Linked DNA regions of Kribbella solani. Each later gene encodes a partner of the first gene's protein in a complex. Links are inferred from orthologs where the notes say so. Each region holds a gene or a part of one and is shown on either strand. Other genes may lie near its edges. The genes, in order: hisF and hisH.

Evidence for each region.
Region 2: the proteins of hisF (region 1) and hisH are in contact, whole or in part, in a crystal structure (PDB 6RU0), measured with the Thermotoga maritima proteins. The link is inferred for Kribbella solani from one-to-one orthologs. Residues at the interface, in WP_004080486.1 of Thermotoga maritima: Met1, Leu2, Ala3, Arg5, Ser40, Glu41, Asp45, Glu46, Ala70, Glu71, Ile73, Asp74, Ile75, Pro76, Phe77, Asp98, Lys99, Ser122, Gln123, Glu161, Thr195, Leu196, Asn247, Arg249, Glu251; in WP_004080484.1 of Thermotoga maritima: Asn15, Arg18, Arg22, Arg117, Leu118, Pro119, His120, Met121, Gly122, Trp123, Asn124, Asn134, Gly135, Tyr136, Tyr138, Val140, Tyr158, Glu180, Lys181, Ser182, Ser183, Lys184, Ile185.

The regions. Positions count from the first base shown.
Region 1 is NZ_JACHNF010000001.1:2,467,815-2,479,544, forward strand. The notes cover bases 4,146-6,890. They hold hisF (imidazole glycerol phosphate synthase subunit HisF), read right to left. Parts: upstream 6,027-6,890; coding sequence 5,265-6,026; downstream 4,146-5,264. Other genes in these bases: HDA44_RS11105 (MarR family winged helix-turn-helix transcriptional regulator), read right to left, coding at 4,146-4,506; HDA44_RS11110 (MarR family winged helix-turn-helix transcriptional regulator), read right to left, coding at 4,603-5,268; HDA44_RS11120 (hypothetical protein), read right to left, coding at 6,044-6,601; HDA44_RS11125 (lysophospholipid acyltransferase family protein), read right to left, coding at 6,768-6,890. Also shown: HDA44_RS11085 (GNAT family N-acetyltransferase), read left to right, coding at 1-371; HDA44_RS11090 (ArsR family transcriptional regulator), read left to right, coding at 389-976; HDA44_RS11095 (MFS transporter), read left to right, coding at 986-2,245; HDA44_RS11100 (MDR family MFS transporter), read right to left, coding at 2,247-3,839; more of HDA44_RS11105, read right to left, coding at 3,940-4,145; more of HDA44_RS11125, read right to left, coding at 6,891-7,700; larAH (NPN-dependent hydroxyacid isomerase, LarAH14/15/16 family), read right to left, coding at 7,700-9,280; HDA44_RS11135 (zinc-dependent alcohol dehydrogenase), read right to left, coding at 9,323-10,522; HDA44_RS11140 (HAD-IB family hydrolase), read right to left, coding at 10,519-11,730.
Region 2 is NZ_JACHNF010000001.1:2,587,335-2,596,977, reverse strand. Bases 5,152-7,889 are described here. They hold hisH (imidazole glycerol phosphate synthase subunit HisH), read left to right. Parts: upstream 5,152-6,068; coding sequence 6,069-6,710; downstream 6,711-7,889. Other genes in these bases: HDA44_RS11615 (alkaline phosphatase PhoX), read left to right, coding at 6,811-7,889; hisB (imidazoleglycerol-phosphate dehydratase HisB), read left to right, coding at 5,429-6,028; HDA44_RS11630 (histidinol-phosphate transaminase), read left to right, coding at 5,152-5,432. Outside these bases: HDA44_RS11640 (S8 family serine peptidase), read left to right, coding at 1-2,908; hisD (histidinol dehydrogenase), read left to right, coding at 2,989-4,314; more of HDA44_RS11630, read left to right, coding at 4,314-5,151; more of HDA44_RS11615, read left to right, coding at 7,890-8,211; HDA44_RS11610 (ferritin-like domain-containing protein), read right to left, coding at 8,264-8,677; HDA44_RS11605 (cell division protein FtsK), read right to left, coding at 8,674-9,276; ribosome maturation factor RimP, read left to right, coding at 9,427-9,643. UniProt on the Escherichia coli protein: IGPS catalyzes the conversion of PRFAR and glutamine to IGP, AICAR and glutamate. The HisH subunit catalyzes the hydrolysis of glutamine to glutamate and ammonia as part of the synthesis of IGP and AICAR.

The DNA.
Region 1 (11,730 bases):
GGGTGGCGTCGCGGGAGAGCCGATCGACGTTCGACTGGTCGCAGGTCACGATCGTGGAACTGGACGGCCGGCCGGTCGGCGTGACCGAGTGCAACGACAACTTCGTCAGCACCGACAACTGCGGCTACGTCGGCCGGCTCGCCGTCGTTCCGTCCGCGCGCGGCCTCGGCCTGGCCAAGTTCCTCCTCCGAACCGCGTTCGCCACCGACGCCGCCGCCGGCCGCTCCGGCACGATCCTGCACGTCGACACCCACAACCCGACCCCGGCAGTCGCCCTGTACACCGGCCTCGGCATGCGCCCGGACCTGATCACCGACAGTTGGCTCCGCATCCTGAATCAGGTACCTGGAGCTTGCCGTTCGGAGATCTGAGAGATTACTCTCGAAAGATGTCTCTCAGGAATCCGTACGGTGATTTCGAGGTCACCGATCCGCAGGCGATGCGGGCGCTGGCGCATCCGGTGCGGCTGGCCGCGCTCAGTTATCTACAGAAGAACGGGCCGGCGACGGCGACCCAGCTGTCCGAGCATGTCGGCGCGTCGCCGTCGGTGACCAGTTGGCATCTGCGGCATCTCGCCGGGTTCGGGCTGGTCGCGGACGGGCCGCCGCCGAGCGGGTCGGACCGGCGGCAGCGGTGGTGGCATGCGGTGGCGCGCGGGTTCCGGTTCGAGATGCCGGACACTCCGGACGGGGCGGAGGCGGCCCGCCTGCTGCGTACCGAGTTGATGAACCAGGCGCTCGAGTCGGCCCAGCAATGGCTGGCCGAGACCGAGCCGCACCTGAAACCGGAGTGGAGCCGCCTGGCCGGATCGGCGAACACGCTGATGGTCGTCACCCCCGCCGAGGCCGAGGCACTGGAGACCGCGATCGAACAGCTGTTCGCGCCGTACGTCCAGCGCCGCGACGCCGGTCAGTCACCGGACGACGCCCGCCCGGTCCGGTACCTGCGCATCTCCTTGCCCGAAGCAACGGACTGAGGCGGACCCGTGAGGACAGCCGCCGGCCTGTGGCGCGACCGCAGGTTCCGTACCTTCTGGTCCGCGCAGGCCGTCTCCGAGTTCGGCGACCGGATCACCGAGCTCGGCCTGCCGCTGATCGCGGTCACCCTGCTCGACGCCTCCCCCAGCCAGGTCGGCTTCCTGACCGCCGCGGTCTGGCTGCCGAACCTCGCGTCGCTGTTCATCGGCACCTGGGTCGACCACCGCCGGGACAAACGCCCGCTGATGATCGCGGCCGACCTCACCCGTACCGTCCTGCTGCTGTCCTTGCCGATCGCGTACTGGCTGGGCGCGCTCGCGCTCGGGCATTTGTACGCGATCGCGATCCTGGCCGGTACGGCGCATGTCGTGTTCAACACCGCGTACGCGTCGTTCTTCGTCCGGCTCGTCGAACGTGACCAGTTCCTGGAGGCGAACAGCAAGCTGTCCGCGACCCGGTCGATCTCGTACATGGGCGGTCCGGCGCTCGGCGGGCTGCTCGTCCAGGTGCTGACCGCGCCGGTCGCGATCGTCGCCGACGCGCTGACCTTCGTCTTCTCGGCCGTGCAACTCGGCCGGCTCAAGGTCACCCCGGCGCCGTCCGAAGAGCCGGCTGAACCACTGTTGCGCCGTGCCGCCGCGGGCATGCGGTACGTACTCAAGCATCCGTATCTCAGTCGCAGCCTGGCCTGTGCGACCACCGTCAACTTCTTCAACCTGATGAGTACGGCGCTACTCGTACTGTTCGCGAGCCGGAGCCTCGGACTGTCCGCGGGGACGATCGGACTGGCGTTCGGCGTCGGCGCGTCCGGCGGACTGCTCGGCGCGGTCGCCGCCGCACCGCTGAGCCGCCGCTTCGGCGCCGGTCCGGTGATCGCGGCCGGTGCGATCGTCTTCCCCAGCTCGATCGCGATCGCCGCGCTGGCCGACGGGCCGACCTGGCTCAAGGCGGTCGCGCTGGCGGCCGCCGAGTTCGTCGGGGCGTTCGCCGTGATGTGTTTCGACGTACCGCTGAACTCGTTGCAGGCGGCCGTCGTCCACGACCACATGCGCAGCCGGGTCGCGGGCGCGTTCAGCAGTATCAACTACGGAATCAGGCCGCTCGGCGCGATCGCCGGCGGGTTTCTCGGCACCTGGATCGGTGTCCGGGAAACCCTCCTGATCTCCGCCGCCGGCGGCCTGCTTTCCGTACTGTGGCTGATCGGCTCACCGATCATCCGCACCCGCGAGCTGAGCGATCTCGAACCGCCTCAGTTGGTGAACTCGTAGCTCAGCTCTCGACGGGCTCCTCGACCGGGTCGAGCTTGGCGACCGTCTTGCGGAGCGGGACCTCCTTGATGAAGATCACCGCGATCAGACTGACCAGCGCGCAGGCGGCCGCGATCAAGAAGATCCGTCCGGTCGCGTCGCCGTACGCGTGCCGTACCAGCTCCGCCAGCTGCGGCGGCAGGTGGTTGACGTCCAGCAGACTGGTGCCACCGGACCCGCCCTCCTGCAGCTTGCGCGCGGCCTCGGCACCGTTCGGGCCGGCCAGCAGGCCGGACACGATCAGGTCCTTGACCCGTACCGCGAGCACCGCGCCCAGCGCCGAGACGCCGACCGCACCACCCAGGCTGCGGAAGAACGCGACGGTCGCGGAGGATGCACCGATCTGGGTCACGTCGACGGTGTTCTGGACGGCGAGGACCAGGTTCTGCATCGTCATGCCCATGCCGAGACCCATCGACAGCATGCCGAGTCCGACGAACCAGTACGGCGAGGTGTGGTCGATCGTGCCGAGGATCAGCAGACCGACGAGGAGCAGTACGCCGCCGGACACCAGGTACCGCTTCCACTTGCCGTAGCGGGTGATCAACTGCCCGGACCCCGCCGAGCCGATGAACGAACCGAGCATCATCGGGATCGTCAGCAGGCCGGCCTGGGTCGGGCTGTAACCGCGGGCGATCTGGAAGTACTGGCCGAGGAACAGCGCGCTGCCGAACATCGCGACGCCGACCGCCAGGCTGGCCACGATCGCCAGTGCGGTGGTGCGCTCCCGTACGACCTTCAGCGGGACCAGCGGCTCCGCCACCCGGTTCTCCACCAGTACGGCAAGGAAACCGACCAGCAGCGTGCCACCGACGAACAGCGCGGACTGCCAGGACACCCAGGCGAAGTCGGAGCCGGCGAAGGTGACCCAGAGCAGCGGCAGGCTGGCCGCGATGCTGATCAGCACGGCGCCGAGATAGTCGATCTGAACCTTGCGCTTGAGTACGGGCAACCGCAGGTACTTCTGCAGGATCACCAGACTGACCACGGCCAACGGTACGCAGACGTAGAAGCACCAGCGCCAGCCGAGCCACGGGGTGTCGACGATGACGCCACCGATCAGCGGGCCGCTGACCGTCGCGACCGCCATCACCGCGCCCATGTACCCGGAGTACCGGCCTCGCGACCGGGGCGGAATCGCGGCGCCGATGATCGCCTGCGCGAGCGCCATCAGACCGCCCATCGCGAGCCCCTGCAGTACCCGGGCACCGATCAGGAACGTCACGTTGTGCGCCAGACCGGCCAGCGCGGACCCGATCACGAAGACCGAGATCGCCAGCTGAACCAGCAGCTTCTTGCTCATCAGGTCCGAGAGCTTCCCCCAGATCGGGGTGGACACCGTGGTGGCCAGCAGGCTCGCGGTGAGCACCCAGGTGTACTGCGTCTGGGAACCCTCCAGGTCCGCGATGATCGTCGGCAGGGCGTTGCTGACGATGGTCGAACTCAGCATCGCCGTGAACAGCGCGGCGAGCAGCCCGATCAGGATCTCGAGGATCTCGCGGTGAGTGAGTTCCGGCGCACTGGGCAGTTGGCGCCGGGTCTCGGTGACAGTCATTACTCTCCAGTCTTAAAGGGCGTTTGAGGGTGCTGTGCCGTAGCGAGGAGGTACTCGGTGCGGTAGCTCGGTGCGCGGGAGGGGAGGCCTCGATGTGGTTTCATCGTGGCCTCCCCTCCCGTGCAGCGAGATGCCGTGCCGAGTACCCCGCAGTAGGCTCAGCACCCTCAAACGCCCTCTGCGGGTTTTGCCTCACGAGCTGGTTGGCCTCGACGATCGCGTGGGCGACCCGCTGCATGGTGGCAGCGGCCGCGACCATCGCGTCGTCGTCGAGGTCGACCAGGGCGGCTCTCAGTTGCTGGGTGTAGGACGCGTACAGGGCCTCCAGCTGGGCCTTGCCCCGGGGCGACAGGCTGACCAGCCCGACCCGCGCGTCGGCCGGATCGGGCCGGCGGCTCACCAGGCCGTCGGCCTCCAGCGCGGTCACCTGCCGGCTCACCACGGACGCGTCGACGCCGAGCTTCGCCGCGATCTCGCCGCCGCGCTGCTCACCGTCCTTCATCAGCACCTTGAGCACGCTCGCGTCCGACCGGCGCAGCCCGCCGACCCCCGCCAGCTGCCGATGCTCGATACACCGCACCGCCCGCACCAGGGAACTGACCCCTTCGAGCAGCTCCTGCGCGGCCGCGTCCCGGCCCACCTCCAGGCCTTCCCGAGCTAGTTGCATAACCCAACTATACATCGATAGTTGGTTTCTGCAACCATATGCAAGGCGGGTAAAGCCCCGCTCACGGCCCGTGATCGAGCCGGGAGCGGGGCGAGGTCAGCCGAGGTCGGTGTTCAGGCGGGCCAGGAGGCGGGCGAGGTCGGCCAGGTCGGTGGGGTTCCAGCGGTCCAGGATGGCGCGGAACTCGGTCTGGCGCTGGGTGCGCATCGCCTCGTACCGTTCGGCGCCGGTGCTGGTCAGACGGAGCAGGCGGGCGCGGCCGTCGTCGGGGTCGCCGACGCGTTCGATCAGGCCCAGGTTCTCCAGCTGGGTGATGCCGCGGCTGACGGTCGACTTGTCCAGGCCGAGGATCTGCGCGACGTCGGAGGCGCGGGTTCCGGTACCTGAGGTCCCGGTGCCGAGTTCGATCTGGGAGATCAGGGCGTACCCGGCGGCGTCCATGTCGGGGTGAACCCGGCGAGCCAGCCGAAGCGACGCGGAGCGGGAGCGGCGGAAGAGAGCAGACAGCTCCTGCTCGATCGCCGCGACCCGCGGCTCGGAGTCCTCGATCGGCCCGCGCGCCGGCTCGGCGTCCGTGGGCGCGCGCGCCGGCTCGGGGTCCGTGGGTGCGCGCGCCGGCTCGGCGTCCGTGGGCGCGCGCGCCGGCTCGGGGTCCGTGGGTGCGTGCGCCGGCTCGGGGTCCGTGGGCGCGCGCGCCGGCTCGGGGTCCCTGGGTGCGTGCGCCGGCTCGGCGTCCGTCGGTGCGTGCGCCGGGGTGGTCATCGGACCACGATTCCGGCGTCGCGGAGTGCCTTCTTCACGTCGGCGATGCGGAAGTCGCCGAAGTGGAAGACGCTGGCCGCGAGCACGGCATCAGCACCGGCGTGTACGGCCGGCGGGAAGTGTTCCGGTGCACCCGCTCCCCCGCTGGCGATCAGCGGTACGTCCACCACCGCGCGTACCGCCTTGATCAGTTCGAGGTCGAAGCCCTGCTTGGTACCGTCCGCGTCCATCGAGTTCAGCAGGATCTCGCCCGCGCCCAGCTCGCAACCGCGTTGCGCCCACTCGATCGCGTCCAGCCCGGCCGACTTCCGGCCACCGTGCGTCGTCACCTCGAACCCGCTCGGCTGGTCCGCGGCCCGGCGTACGTCGAGCGACAGCACCAGCACCTGGTTGCCGAACCGGTGCGCGATCTCGCGGATCACCTCCGGCCGGGCGATCGCGCCGGTGTTGATCCCGACCTTGTCCGCGCCGGCCCGGAGCAGCCGGTCCACGTCGCCGGCCTCGCGTACGCCGCCGCCGACCGTCAGCGGAATGAACACCTGCTCCGCGGTCCGGCCGACCACGTCGTAGGTCGTCTCGCGGGAGCCGGACGACGCGGTGATGTCCAGGAAAGTCAGCTCGTCGGCACCTTCGGCGTCGTACACCTGCGCCATCTCGACCGGGTCGCCCGCGTCGCGCAGGTCGGCGAAGTTGACGCCTTTGACCACGCGCCCGGCATCGACGTCCAGACAGGGAATGACTCGTACGGCGAGGCTCACGTAGCCAAGCGTAGCGGTCAATTCGAAGCCAACAGTCCCATGACCACGCCAACCACCAGCGCACCGGCCAGAACACCCACGATCACCGGTACGAAGCTCGCACCGGTCCGTGGCGCACCGGGGATGTCCGGCAGGTTGAACAACCGCGTGACCCGTTGCGGAACCAGTACGCCCCGCGTGGCCGCCGCGTGCAGCGCGTCCTTCAGGTGCGGATACACCTGTGCCGGGACTGGGATGCTCACGATCACGGCCGTGCGGTCGTCCTGCAGCCGGACCGACACCGACCCGCTCCGGCCACGCTCCCAGCGGGCGCCGGACAGCGCGGCCAGATCCAGCGATTGGCGGCCGATCGCCGTCGTCACTTCCAGGTAGCGGTCCCGGACCCGCGGGCTGAAACCGTAGTTGCCGAGCGTGAGAAGGATCCACAGCAGACCGAGCGAACCGATCACGATCGCGGCCGCGGTGATCCCGGCCCGGATCGACACGATCACCAGAACCGAGGCCACCGCCACGAATCCAGCGGCAACGGCGTACCGGACAGTCGCGGAGATCCGCCGGGGCGTGAGATCACTCATCGGCGAAACGCTAGCCGATCAGCGTTCCACCCGGCCGCCCGAGCACCGCCGGCCCGCCCATCGGCCGGTCGGCGTTCCACCCGACGGCCCGAGCACTGCCCATCGGCCGACCACGGATCTCGCGGCCGGCCGGCGGAGTGCACTTGTTGCTGCCGACGGCGGTGTACTACTTCCAGGCGCGGCGGCGGCCGTCTGTTGACTTCATTGGGCGGGTGGTTTCCCAGACGCGGCGCCAGCGGGCGGCCTCCGGGCCGGTTTGGGACGGCGACGCGCCGATCGCGGCGCGGCGGCGCGACTCGTACCAGGTGGTCGACTCCTCGTCGAGCAGCGCGGACACCGCGGCCGCGATCCGCGGCGCGAAGTCACGGGCGCTCTCACCCTCCGCGGGGCGCAGCGGGTCGCCGTACCGGACCGTGACCGCCGGGCGGCCCGGCACCGGCCAGCCGCGACCACGCGGCATCGCGGCGTACGAACCCTTGATCCCGACCGGGACAATCGGCACATCGTGCTCGACAGCCAGGTACGCGGCGCCCATCCGGAACCGCTGGATCCAGCCGTCCGGCGAGCGAGTGCCCTCCGGGAACACGACCACGTTCCAGCCGTCCGCGAGCAGATCGCCCGGGGTCGAGCTCATCTTGCCGCCGCGGCGCTCGATCGGGAACGTGTTGAACACAATCGCCGAACCGGCCGCCCGCCACCAGGTGTCGAAGAAGTAATCCGCCGCGGCCGCGAACGCCGTCCGGCGCCGGATCGCGTCCGGCAGCGACAGCAGCAGCAACGGGGTGTCCAGGTGCGACGAGTGGTTCGCGACGATGATCGCCGGGCCGTCGAGCTTCAGCAGCGAGTCCAGCCCGCTGACCCGCGGGCTGACCTCGAAGTTGAGAACCGCGTTCAGCGGGCCCTTCTGGATCAGGTCGCGGACCGCGATCGCGGCCGGCGTCCGGGCCCACCGGGTCGGGAAGACCGTTGACTCCTTCGGGACCACGTACGGCTCGGCCGAGCGCGGCACCTGCGGCCGCCGGCCCCAGCGCCACCCGCGCGCGACCTGCTTCACGTCGCGCGCGGTGTCCCGGCCGAACTTCACCAGGCTGGTCCCCATCAGCGCACGTCCGCGAGCAGGTGCGGCGGGTTGTGCAGGTAGGTGATCGACGGCGACCGGCCGACCGAGTGACTGACCATCTCCAGCGCGTCCTGCAGCGTCGACGCGGACCGGAAGCCCATCCGCTCGACGGTCTTGCGGTTCGCGCCGACCCAGACGATGTCACCGCAGTGGTCCAGCGCGTGCGAGATCCAGTACCACATGTAGAACGGGTGCACGCCGTGGTACGCGTACGACGTCCGGTACAGGTGGATGTACCACGGGTCCTCGGCGTACTGCTTCTCGAACTTCGCCTCGATGGTGGCCGGGTCGGTGCTCTCCGACAGCACCTCCTCGAAGAAGTCCACGTACGACGGGTGGTGCAGCTGGTTGAACTCGTAGTCGACCGGGTGGTACAGGATCACCGCGCCGTCCTTCCGGACGACCGGGTTGCCTCGGTACGAGTTGAAGTAGTACCCGAGGCCCATGCACGCGGCCAGGATCGGGTTCATGATCGAGTTCACGTTGTACGGGCCGACGAACGGTACGCCCATGATCGCGACGTCGGACTGGCCCTGTACCTCGACCATGTGCTGGCGGTGCACGTTCTCCAGCGTCTTGTCGTGCACCGGCTCGATCTTGCCCGCGTGCACGCCGGTCAGGCCGTAGTTCGACCGGGTGTCGGTGAAGATCTTGTGCCGCAGCTTGTTCGGTGCCGCCGCCAGGCCGCGCTTGGTCGCCAGGAACGACGCCTGGTCCTTGATCGACCACTCCCACTCGCGCTTCTGGAGGAACTCCAGCGGACCGCCGAAGATGTCGTTGTTCAGCGTCGTCTCGATCTGGAACACCTTGACGTGCTGGGTCAGCACCTCGCCCATCCGCCAGGCGGAGTGGTGCATCTTGGACGCCTTGTGGTCCATGAACGACCGCGAGTGGATCATCGTGTGGCTGTTGTGGTGGTGCTTCAGCGACTTGTACGACGCCAGGCCGATGGACGTGGACTTGTGGCCACCGTCCATCGCGACCAGGTTCACGTTCACGTAGACGAGCAGGTCGGACTCGGCCGCCCGCTTGGAGATCTCGACGTCCTCGCCGTGCTTGGTCTGACCGAGGTGGGTCAGGTTCGCGGCGTCCTCGGCGTCGAAGTTGTAGAGCTTGCCGTCCGGGAAGAACGACCGGAAGACCCGCTCGCCGACGATGTCGCGGAGCTCGTTCGGGGTCAGCCGGCGGTGCAGCGCGTTCGCCGAGATCAGCTCGACATCGTCGACACCGGCCGACGCCGCCATTTCGAGGACCGCCTCGATGATGCGCTGCCGGATGTCCGGCTTCTTCATCGGCGGCAGCGGGATCGAGATGTCGTCGAACGCGATCGTCAGCCGCATCCCGGCGCGCAGCAGCTCCGGCAGCGGCTCGGACTCGAGCGGGTTCAGCAGCGCGTTCTGGATCGCCTCGTCGACGTCGCGGACCGGCGGCAGCGCCTCCGGCGGGTACACCACCCGGGTGCCCTGCGGGAAGCGCTCCAGCAGGAAGCCCTCACCGTTGTGGACGAGCAGGGGTGGCGTCCGGTCGTCCACCTCGAGCACGAAACCTGGCCGAGACATGTCAGAACCTCTCTCGTCGTACGTTCAGCATCGTCACAGCCCTCATGAGGCCCTCACATCGAATGCGACCTTGACTGTTCCCAGTCGGCCGGCGGAGTGCGCGTGGTCGAGCGCCTCGCGCCAGCGGTACAGCGGGTAGCGGGCGCCGACGATCCCGTCCAGCGGCGCCCGGCCGGCCAGCTCCAGCGCGGTCTCGAAGGCCGGCCGGCCGTTCGGTTCCTCCCGCGCGGACGCGTACGTGCCGGTCACCTCGAGCTCGCGGAACCACACCGGCGACAGGTCGGCGCCGCTGGCCGGCATCCCGGACAGCACCACCCGGCCGCCGGCCTTGGTGACCCGCAGCACGGTATCGATCGAGTCCTTGCTGCCGACCGCGTCCACAGCGACGTCCACGCCACCGAGCAGGAACTCCCCCGCCCCGAAGTCGGGCTTCAGCCGGAACGCTCCGGTCGACCGGCGAACGCCGCGGAACACCTCGTCGGGCGCCACCACGTCACTCGCGCCGAACGCCCGCGCCAGCTCCCGCTGTTTCGCGTGCTTGGCGACCACGGTGATCCGCCCGGCCTGCGTCAGCTCGCGCAGCGCGAGGGTGGCGAACAACCCGACCGCACCTGCGCCACTCACCAACACCGACTGACCCGGCTCGACCTTCGCCCGCAGCGCCGCGTGTACGGCTCCGGCGAGCGGTTCGACCAGGACCGCACGGTCGTTGCTGAGTGTCTCAGGTACGGCATACAGCTGACTCCGATGCGCGACGAGCAGGTTTCCCCACCCGCCACCGGTGTCCTGGCAGAAACCGGTCTGCAGACCGGGCGCCACGTGGCCGACCGTGATCCGGTCGCACCGGTTGGTGTTGCCGGTAACGCATCCCTCACACGGCTCGACCCCACGGGCAGCACAGGTGAGGACGGAGTCCAGTACGACGCGGGTGCCCTTCGGCAGGTCCTCGCAGTCGTCGAGCAGCTCGCCGACCACTTCGTGACCGGGTACGAACGGCATCGAGACGACAGCGGAGAAGTACAGCTTGGTCGAGCCGGTCACCATGCCGAGGTCGGAACCGCAGATACCGGACAGGATCGGCCGGATCCGCGCCCAGCCCGCCCGCTCGGCCTTCGGCTCGTTGATGGTGACGAGCCGCAGCGGCGCGGCCGGCCCGGTCAGCACGCCGGGGATCCGGCCGCCGACCGCCTTGGCCGCCAGGTACTTGGCCGGCGAACGGTACATCTCTAGCGCGAGCATCATCTTGCCAAGCCTCCAGAACGCTGCACCCCAGGGAGTTCGAGACGGGACGAGGTGGACGGGGTCTTCCAGTCGACGATCTGCCAGCGCGCGGCCCGGGCGGCCCGGAACAGCGACACGTCCGGCGAGACCGCGACCGGGTTGCCGACCGCGGCCAGCATCGGCAGATCCGAGTGGCTGTCGGCGTACGCGAACGACTTCGACAGGTCGATGTTCGTCTGCCGGGCGTGATGCTTGATCCACGCGGCCCGGGACTCACCGACCAGCGGCGGACCGGACAGGAAGCCGGTGCAGCGACCACGATCGTCGACCGCCAGCTCGGCCGCGACGATCTCGTCGAACAACGGCTCCAGCGGCCTGGTCAGCGGCCGGACCGCGCCGGTGATCAGGATCGTCTTGTGCCCGGCGGCGCGGTGCTCGCGAATCCGGCGCACGGCCGCTCCGCTCAACCGCTCCAGCACGTGCTCGGCGAGGATCTCGTCGACGATCTGGTTCAGCTCTTCCAGATCGGCGCCCTCGTACCGGCGGTAGATCGTCCGCAGGAAAGTGCCGCGATCCTTCCGCTCGGCCGCGATCAGCTTCGGCAACCGGCGCAGCATCTGGCCGATCTCACCGGCCCGCTGCGGGCTGTCCAGCTCCGGCAGCCGCATCCACAGGTAGGTCTCGATCACGTTCGAGGACAGCAGTGTGCCGTCCATGTCGAACGCCGCGATCACCTGGGATTCCTGGTTCGGCTCGACCTTCTTGAGCACGCCCGCGGACTCGGCCAGCGCCTTGTTCCGCTTCTTCCGGACCACGTCGAGGCGGCGCATCGACTCGGTCACGCTCGGGCAGTGCAGTTCCTGCAGGTAGTACTGCCAGTCGACGACCGCCGTGTCACAGGCGAACTTCTCCCGGTCGTCACCCTCGAGACTGTTGTGCAGGGCAAGGACATTGTCGTCGATGAACTGCAGCTCGGCCTGCGCGTACTCCGAGTACAGATCCATGTACCGGCGGAGGAAGTCCAGCCGGCGCTTCTGGACGTCCAGTTCGCGGGCGTACTTCCGGGTCCGCTCGCCGCGCGGCACCCGGGTGATCACCGCATCGGCGATCTTGTGCGCGCGCTCGCCGTACCTGAGCATCGTCTCGACCGAGTCGCCGCCGGGGAACTTCCACACCGGCAGCCGGACGGCGCCCCGCTCACCCAGGTCGAACGGGTGCTTCGAGAAGTA
Region 2 (9,643 bases), 120 kb from region 1 along the record:
GCTGATCGTCACGTACGCCGCGAAGCCGAAGGCACTCGCGGGCGCGAAATCGGCCGGCCAGTTGCCGGCCATCGACGGGGCAGCCGTCAAGGTCGGCAAGCGGTCCGCGACGACTTTTCTGAAGCAACTGACCGGCGCCCGGGCCGTGGCCGGAGTCAAGAAGGTCTGGCTCGACGCGAAGCTGCGGCCGACGCTCGACCAGTCCGTACCGCAGATCGGCGCCCCCGCCGCGTGGCAGGCCGGGTACACCGGTTCCGGCGTACGCGTCGCGGTGGTCGACAGTGGGGTCGACGCGAACCACCCGGACCTCAAGCCGGTACTGGCTGGTGCACGCAACTTCAGCACCGACCCGGCTGGTGACCAGATCGGGCACGGTACGCACGTGGCGAGCATCATCGCCGGCAGCGCGGCCGCGTCGAACGGCAAGTACAAGGGCGTGGCGCCGGGGGCCAAGCTGTACGACGCCAAGGTCTGCGAACTGGACGGATGCAGCATGTCCGCGATGATCGCCGGGATGGAGTGGGCCGCCACCGACGTCAAGGCGAAGGTCATCAACGTGAGTATCGGTGGCCCCGACGATCCCGAGATCGATCCGGTGGAAGAGGCAGTCAACCGGCTCACCGCGCAGACCGGCGCCCTGTTCGTCGTTGCCGCCGGCAACTCCGGCGAGGACGGAACGCGGACGATCGAGTCGCCGGGGAGCGCGGACGCCGCCCTCACCGTCGGTGCCGTCGACAAGCAGGACCGGCTGGCGACGTTCTCCAGCCGCGGCCCGCGGCTCGACGGCGCGGTGAAGCCGGACGTGACCGCCCCGGGCGTCGGGATCGTCGCCGCCCGCGCCAAGGACGGCGGGATCGGGACGCCGGTCGACGACAACTACTCGTCGCTGAACGGTACGTCGATGGCGACGCCGCATGTCGCCGGTGCGGCCGCGATCCTGGCCCAGCAGCACCCGGACTGGACCGCGCCGAAACTGAAGGCGCAGCTCGCCGCGACCGCCAAGCAGCTCGATGGTCAGTCGACGTTCGAGCAGGGCAACGGCCGCGTCGATGTGGCGAAGGCCATCTCGGTGTCGTTCGGACCCACGGTCAACTCGCTGTCGTTCGGTACGGCGTCCTACCCGCACGACGACGACCAGCCGGTGACCAAGACTCTCGGGTACCGCAACGACGGTTCCGCACCGGTCGAGTTGAGCCTCGCCGCAACCTTGGTCGACCAGGACGGGAAGCCGGCGCCGGAGGGAGCCGTGCGGCTCGGCGCGACCACCTTGACCGTACCGGTCGGCGGTACGGCTGAGGTCCCGGTGACGCTGGCCACGAACAACGCCGGCCCGAACGGTTACTACAGCGGCCGGGTGACCGCTTCCGCGGGCGGACAATCCGTCAGTACGACGCTCGCGATCTACAAGGAGATCGAGCACCACACCCTCACCGTCAAGCACCTGGGCCTGGACGGAAAGCCGGCTCCGGATGCGTACAGCTCGGTCTTCACCAAGGAGCAGTGGCCGATCGACCTGCAGGACCCCAGCGGGACGGTCAAGATCCGGCTGCCCAAGGACGACTACATGCTCAGCGGCACGCTCGAAGTCGCCAGGCCAGGGAAGGACGAACCGGCCAAGTACCGCATGGTCCGGCCGATGCTGCACCTCACCGAGGACACGACGGTGGTCATGGACGCCCGGCTGGCGCGACCGATCCAGATCTCGGTGCCACGGCGCGACGCCGTGCTGACCGTCGGCGCGGCCGGGCTTACCATGCCGGGCGACTGGTACTTCGGACTGCGCTACGGCTTCGACGACCCGACCGCGATCTTCACCGCTCAGATCGGACCACCCGCGCCGGGCGTGACCGGCGACCTGAGTACGCGGTGGGCGCGCCGGAACGCGGACGGTACGTTCGACAACTCGCCGTACGGCTTCGTCCAGGTGGAGAAACTGCCGGGGCGGTACCCGACCGGGATCCGGCGGACGCTGGACCCGGCGAAGATGGTCCGGGTCGACCAGACCTTCAACGCCACCTCCGGCCGCCGGGGCCTGGTTTCGAGCGGGTGGGGCTTCGGCTACGCCGACGAGATCGCGTACGACCTGCCGGCCAAGCGGACGTTGTTCCACGATCCGGCTCCGGACAACACCCCGCGGAGCGAGGTCAACACGGGTGTCAGTGAGTTCGATGCCGGGGCTCCGGACGTTTTGCTGACGGAGATGAACCGGACGGTAGCGCCGTACCAGGCCGGACGGCACTACCGGGAAGCGTTCAACGTTGCCGCCTTCGCGCCGGCGCCCAGCTACGCGTTCCGCGAGGCCGACGTGCTGGGGCTCGTCATCTCGCCGCTCGCGGACGCGGGCGGGGGTGGCGGCGGAGGCATCACCGCCGCGGCCGACTCCCGGACCAGCAAGCTGTATCGCGACGGGGTCCTGATCTCGGACTACGACAACCGCTTCGGCTGGGCCAACCCGATCGGTCTGCCGCCGGAGCCGGCTACCTACAAGCTGGTCAGTACGCTCGACCGGCATTCGGTGTCGCGGTTCAGTACCAAGGTCGAGCACTCCTGGACGTTCCGCTCAGGTGCGAGTACCGAACAGGTTCTGTTGCCCGCGCTCGGCATCCGGTACCGGCCGGTGGTCGACGATCACAACCTGACACCCCGGAAGAAGACGTTGTCGGTGCCGGTCGTGATCGATCACCAGACCGGGGCTTCGTTGCCGCGGATCGACAAGTTCACCGTCGAGTACGCCGATGGTGCCGCGGCGGACTGGAAGCCGGTCAAACTCGTGCGCACGGCTGCCGGCCAGTACGTCGCGCAGTTCCCGGCGCCGGCCGGAGCGTCGGTGTCGTTGCGGGCGAAGGTGGTCGACGGCGACGGTAACCAGACCGAGCAGACGGTCACGGACGCGATCCGCTTCAGCTGAGAGCGGTCGCTGACGTCCGGCACGACCGGGTTGTGGATATCCCGGTCGGGCCGGGTGCCGGGCGGCACTAGACTGACGGCATGATTCGCCGCGTCGACCTGCGGGGCCGAGTGGCGGCCGGAGAGGTTACCGACCTCCAAGCCGAAGTGCATGCCCTCGTCCCCCGAGCCGTGTTCGACGTCGAGAAGGCTCTCGACGTCGTCCGACCCATCTGCCTGGACGTCCGCCATCGCGGCCTCGAGGCGATCCGGGAGTACGGCGAGAAGTTCGACCATGTCCGGGTCGAGGACCCGCGGGTCCCGGCCGACGCCCTGAAGCTTGCCCTGGAAGAGCTCGACCCGGTGGTGCGGAGCGCCTTCGAGGAGTCGATCCGTCGCGTCCGCGAGGTCAGCGAGGACGAGCTCACCGCGGATGTCGTCTCCGAGCCCGCGCCCGGCGGGCGGGTGACCCAGCGGTACGTTCCGGTTCAGCGCGTCGGCCTGTACGTACCCGGTGGCCGCGCGCCGCTGGCGTCGTCGGTGCTGATGAATGTCGTGCCGGCGCAGGTCGCGGGCGTGCCGTCGCTGGCCATCGCCTCGCCGCCGCAGAAGGATTTCGGCGGCCTGCCGCACCCGACCGTGCTCGCGGTCTGTGCGTTGCTCGGGATCGAGGAGGTGTACGCGATGGGTGGCGCGCAGGCGATCGCCGGTTTCGCGTACGGCTTCGACGGCTGTCGCAAGGTCAACCTGATCACCGGCCCGGGCAACATCTATGTGGTCGCCGCGAAGCGCGCGCTGCTGGGTGAGGTCGGGATCGACTCCGAGGCCGGCCCGACCGAGATCGCGATCCTGGCCGACGACTCCGCCGACCCGAAGCACGTCGCGGCCGACCTGATCAGTCAGGCCGAGCACGACCCGATGGCCGCCGGCGTCCTGGTGACGCCGTCGGAAACTCTGGCCGCTCAGGTGGCCGCCGAGTTGCCGATCCAGGTTGCCCGGACCAAGCACGCCGATCGGGTCACCGAGGCGCTCGAAGGGCAGCAGTCTGCCGTCGTGCTGGTCGACGATCTCGATCAGGGCACCGCGTTCGTGGACGCGTACGCAGCCGAGCACCTGGAGATCCAGACCGTCGACGCCGAGGAGCGGGCCGGCCGGATCACCAACGCCGGCGCGATCTTCGTCGGCAGCTGGTCGCCGGTTTCGCTCGGTGACTACTGCGCCGGGTCCAACCACGTCCTCCCGACGGCCGGTTGCGCGTGTCACTCGTCCGGTCTGTCCGTGCGCAGTTTCCTCAAGGCCGTACACGTCGTGAACTACACCCGGGACGCGCTGCACGAGGTCGCCGGTCACGTGCGTACGCTGGCGCACGCCGAGGACCTGCCGGCCCACGGCGCGGCGGTGTCGGCGCGCTTCCCCGGGGAGAGCTGATGGGCGCCTTCGACGGGCTGCCGATCCGCGAGGAGCTGAAAAGCTTCGAGCCGTACGGCGCCCCACAGCTCGACGTCCCGGTGCTGCTGAACGTCAACGAGAACCCGTACCCGCCGAGCGAGCACGCGGTCGCGGACATCGCCGCGGACGTCGCGGTCGCCGCCCGGGGGATGAACCGCTACCCGGACCGCGATTTCCTCGGGCTGCGCGCCGACCTCGCGGCGTACCTGGCTCGTGAGTCCGGCGCACACCTCGAGCCCGAGCAGCTCTGGGCGGCCAACGGGTCGAACGAGGTGATGCTGCACATCCTGCAGGCCTTCGGCGGCCCGGGGCGGACGGCGCTGTCCTTCGCCCCGACCTACTCGATGTACCCGGAGTACGCGCGGGACACCAACACCGCCTGGGTGGCCGGCCGCCGGGCCGAGGACTTCACGCTGGACCGGAGCAAGGCGATCGCCGCGATCTCCCGGCACCGCCCGTCGGTCGTGCTGCTCGCCTCACCGAACAACCCGACCGGTACGGCGCTGCCGATCGACGTGACCGAGGCGATCGTCGCGCAGGCGGCCGCGCTCGGATCGGTCGTCGTGGTGGACGAGGCGTACGCGGAGTTCCGCCGCGGCGGTACGCCCAGCGCGGTCTCGTTGCTGCCCGCGTACCCGAATCTCGCGGTCGCGCGGACGATGTCGAAGGCATTCGCGATGGCCGGCGGCCGGGTCGGATACCTTGCCGCCAGCAAGCAGTTCGTCGACGCGCTGCGGATCGTCCGGTTGCCGTACCACCTGTCCGCGGTGACGCAGGCGGTCGCGCGGGCCGCGCTGCGGCACTCCGACGAGCTGCTCGGCCGGGTCGAGCAGCTCCGGGTCGAGCGCGACGAGACCGTCGACTGGCTGCGGTCGGTCGGGCTGCGCGCGGTCGACTCGGACGCGAACTTCGTTCTTTTCGGTACGTTCGCGGACCGGCACGCGGTCTGGCAGGCACTGCTGGACGACGGCGTACTGATTCGCGAGACCGGCCCGGCCGGCTGGCTCCGGGTCTCGATCGGAACCGGCGAGGAAATGGCCGCGTTCCGCGCTTCACTGGAGCGCATCCTCAAGTCCGACGTGGGAAGGCAGACATGACGCGCAGTGCGCGGATCGACCGTGAGACGAGTGAGTCCAAGGTGCTGGTCGAGCTGGAGCTCGACGGCACCGGCCGGGCCGACATCTCCACCGGCGTGGGGTTCTACGACCACATGCTGAACGCGCTGGCCAAGCACGCGCTGCTCGACCTGCACGTGAATACGGTCGGCGACCTGGAGATCGACGCGCACCACACCGTCGAGGACACCGCGATCGGCATCGGCCAGGCGCTTCGCGAGGCGCTCGGTGACAAGCGCGGCATCCGCCGCTTCGGCGACGCGACCGTACCGCTGGACGAGGCGCTCGTACACTGCACGGTCGACCTGTCCGGCCGGCCGTACTGCGTACACACCGGCGAGCCGGAAGGACAGGTGTACGCGATCATCGGCGGCGACTACGCGGGATCGCTGACCCAGCACGTGTTCGAGACGCTCGCGTTCAACGCGGCGATCTGCGTACACATCCGGGTGCTGTCCGGGCGCGATCCGCACCACATCGTCGAGGCCCAGTTCAAGGCGTTCGCCCGGGCGCTGCGGGCCGCGGCCGAGCTGGACCCGCGGCAGCCAGGCATCCCGTCCACCAAGGGCGCCCTGTGACGCCGGTAGAGGGGATGCCGGTAGCGGTGAGGTCGGCGCGGTGACGAAGAAGGTGGTCCTGCTCGACTACGGGTCGGGCAACATCCGGTCGGGGGAGCGGGCGCTGCAACGCGTCGGCGCCGACGTCACCGTGACCGCGGACTTCGACGCGGCCTGTAACGCCGACGGGTTGCTGGTGCCGGGCGTCGGCGCCTTCGCGGCCTGCATGACCGGGCTGACGGCGGTCCGCGGTGATGTCGTGGTCGACCGGCGGCTGACCGGCGGCCGGCCGGTGCTCGGGATCTGCGTCGGTATGCAGATCCTGTTCGCCCGCGGGATCGAGCACGGTGTCGAGACCGACGGCTGCGAGCAGTGGCCGGGTACGGTCGAGCGGCTGCAGCCGGAGGACGCCCAGCCGGTGCCGCACATGGGCTGGAACACGGTCGACGTACCCGCCGGCACCACCTTGTTCGAGGGCATCGAGAAGGAGCGGTTCTACTTCGTGCACTCGTACGGCGTCCGCCGCTGGGAGCTGACCGATACCCGCGCGTCGGTCACGCCGCGGGTCACCTGGACCACGTACGGCGGCGACAAGTTCGTCGCCGCGGTCGAGAACGGCCCGCTGACCGCTACCCAGTTCCACCCGGAGAAGTCCGGCGACGCCGGCGCCACTCTGCTGGAGAACTGGGTCCGCTCCCTGTAGCTCACGGTGAGTTGCTGACACTCGTTCAGTTGCCGTTGGGTTGTTGTTTACCGTACGTTCACTGGTCACCACTGCTTGTCATCGAGCGAGGAGACCGCCCATGCCCGAAAGCTCCAGTTCCCTGTCCAGGCGTCAGTTCGTCGGCCGCGCCGCCGCGGCCGGAGTGGCGGTCAGCGTGGCCGGGTCGGTCGACGCGCTGTACACGGCACAGCCCGCGCTCGGCACGTCCGGGCCGAAGATCGGGTACGGACCACTGATCGAGGACCCGGCCGGGATGCTCGACCTGCCCCGCGGGTTCAGCTACCGGATCCTGTCCCGCGAAGGGACCGTCCGCCCCGACGGCCTGAAGATCCCGAGCCGGTTCGACGGGATGGGCGTCTTCCCGGACCGGCACGGCGGTTCGCGCCTGGTCCGGAACCACGAATGCAGCCCGACGACGAAGATCAAGGTCGTCGCGCCGGCCGATCGGACGTACGACCCGGGCGCCGCGGGCGGGACCAGCACGCTGGTCGTGGATCGGCACAACGCGACCAGCAAGGAGTACGTCAGCCTCGGCGGTACGGCGATCAACTGCTCCGGCGGGCACACCCCCTGGCGTACCTGGCTGACGTGTGAGGAGACCGAGCTCAAGGCGGGCGAGAGCGGGTACACCAAGGACCACGGGTTCATCTTCGAGGTCGACCCGTACGACGACCGCCGGAACGCGAGTCCGGTCGCGCTGACCGCGATGGGCCGGTTCCAGCACGAGGCGGTCGCGATCGACCCGCGGACCGGGATCGTCTACGAGACCGAGGACGCGTTCGTCGCGCCGCTGGGTGGCTTCTACCGCTTCCTCCCGAACCGTCCACGCGGCGGCTGGGGCACGCTCCGCGCGGGTGGCGAGCTGCAGGCGATGCACATCCCGGGTCTGCCGGATCTGTCGGTGGTGCAGGAAGCCGGCACCGAGTTCCACGACGTGCAGTGGGTGACCGTGCCGGATCCGCTGGCGAAGAGCGAGTCGGTCCGGGCACAGGACTACGCCAAGCCGATCACCGGCGGGTACAAGCTCGAAGGGTGCTGGTGGGGTGACCTGGACCGCTGCGTGTACTTCGTCTCGTCCTTCGCCCGGACCGAGCTCGGCCCGAAGGTCGATCACGACGGTCAGGTCTGGCGGCTCGACCCGCGCAAGCGCACGCTCCGGCTGGAAGTGATCTTCACCCGGCCGAAACCGGGTTCGGACGATCCCGAGTTCGATGCCCCGGACAACATCACGATGTCGCCGTACGGCGGGCTGATGATGTGCGAGGACGGGCTCGGCGAGCAGCACATCCTGGGTACGACCGAGGATGGCGAGGTGTTCAAGTTCGCCCGCAACCGGGTGAACACCGGCACCGCGGACCAGCCGTCGTACGGCGAACTGTCCGGCGCCGGCTTCGCCGCCGACGGCCGCACGATGTTCTTCAACGTCTACGCCCCCGGCATCACCTACGCGATCACCGGCCCTTGGCGCCGCCGCCGCTGACGGGTTGTTTCACCACTGACGGGCTGCAACCGGCCAGTGGTGAAACAACCTGCTAGCTCACCGCGCCGGGGAAGGCCACCGGGGCGCCGCCCCAAGCGAGTTGGGCGGTCGCGGACGCGAGCAGCCGCTCGACCGCGAACGCCCGCACCGGTGCCTGCTCGGCGGCCTCCACCAGGTCGCCGTAGACGGCCGCGATGCGGCGCTCGATCACCAGGATCAGCGCCGCGCCGGTCGCCACGTTCGTGACCGCGGCCGGCAGGTCGTACGCGGGTTCGGCCGCGACCGGGGTCGCGCCGGCGGCGACGACCAGCGCGCTCAGCTGGTCCCGGCTGTCCCGGTGCTCCCCGAAGAGATCGTTGGCATCCCGGTACCGCGCCCCGTTGAACTTCCCACCGGCCACCCCGATCCCGTACAGCGCGGCATGCTCACCGGCGAGCGCCGCCTGCAGGGCATCCAACTGATTCATGCGTTGGCCTTCTTGCTTGCCGGGGTCAGGGTGATGCCGAGCTGAGTCTCGGCGGCGGCGAGCTCGGCGAGCAGGCGGGCCGGTGCGCCGGACAGCTTGGCGGCGGCCGTGGCGTGGATCGCCGCGGTGGCCTTCTCCTGCTTCGCGATCGCGGCCAGGGCGGCCTGCGAGGTGGTGGCGACCGCGAGCGGCGCGGCCGCCTTCGTCGTCACGCCCGCGGTCTCCTTCAGCTTGGCCAGATGACTCACGTGGTACTTCGCGCCCGCGGCCAGCTGCGCGCGGAGCGCCGGGAACTTCCGGCTTACGTTTGCGTAGAGCTGGGACAATTGAGTCACCTGAGTAGCCGCTGTACTGAGCGCCGCGACGACTGCCGGGTCGACGGTCGGTGTCTCCCCGGTCGGCCCCGGTGAAGTGGTCGTTCCGTTCGCCCCGCCGCCGTTCCCGGACCCACCGGTACCGGCGGAGGGATCGTCCTTGCAACCGGCCAGCGCGGCCGCGCTGGGCACCAGGGCGACGGTCACGACGGCTGCCCGGGTCAGAGCGCGCCGGCTGAGCGTTCGGCGACTCGGTGGTAGCTGGAGCAGGCGGCGTTCGGGCACGCCGGAACGATACCCGGTGACGCGCCCATCACCGCCTGGGACGAGCCGGTGACCCGGATCGGAGGACCGGACGGATAGGGTGGGCTACTGCCCTCGGCCGGACCGCCGGGGACGGAACGGGTGCACAACTGGAGAGAGGCAGGTCAACCTGTGAGCCGAAAGCAAACCCCTCCGGGCCACACGGACACCACGAGCCTCGAGAACTTCCTGCGGCCGATCGTCGAACAGTTCGGCTGCGAGCTGGAGGCCGCTGACGTCGCCCCGGCCGGCCGCCGCCGGTTGCTGCGGGTGCTGGTCGACCGCGACGGCGGGATCAGCCTCGACGACGTCGCCGAGGTGACCCGCGGCATTTCCAAGGCGCTGGACA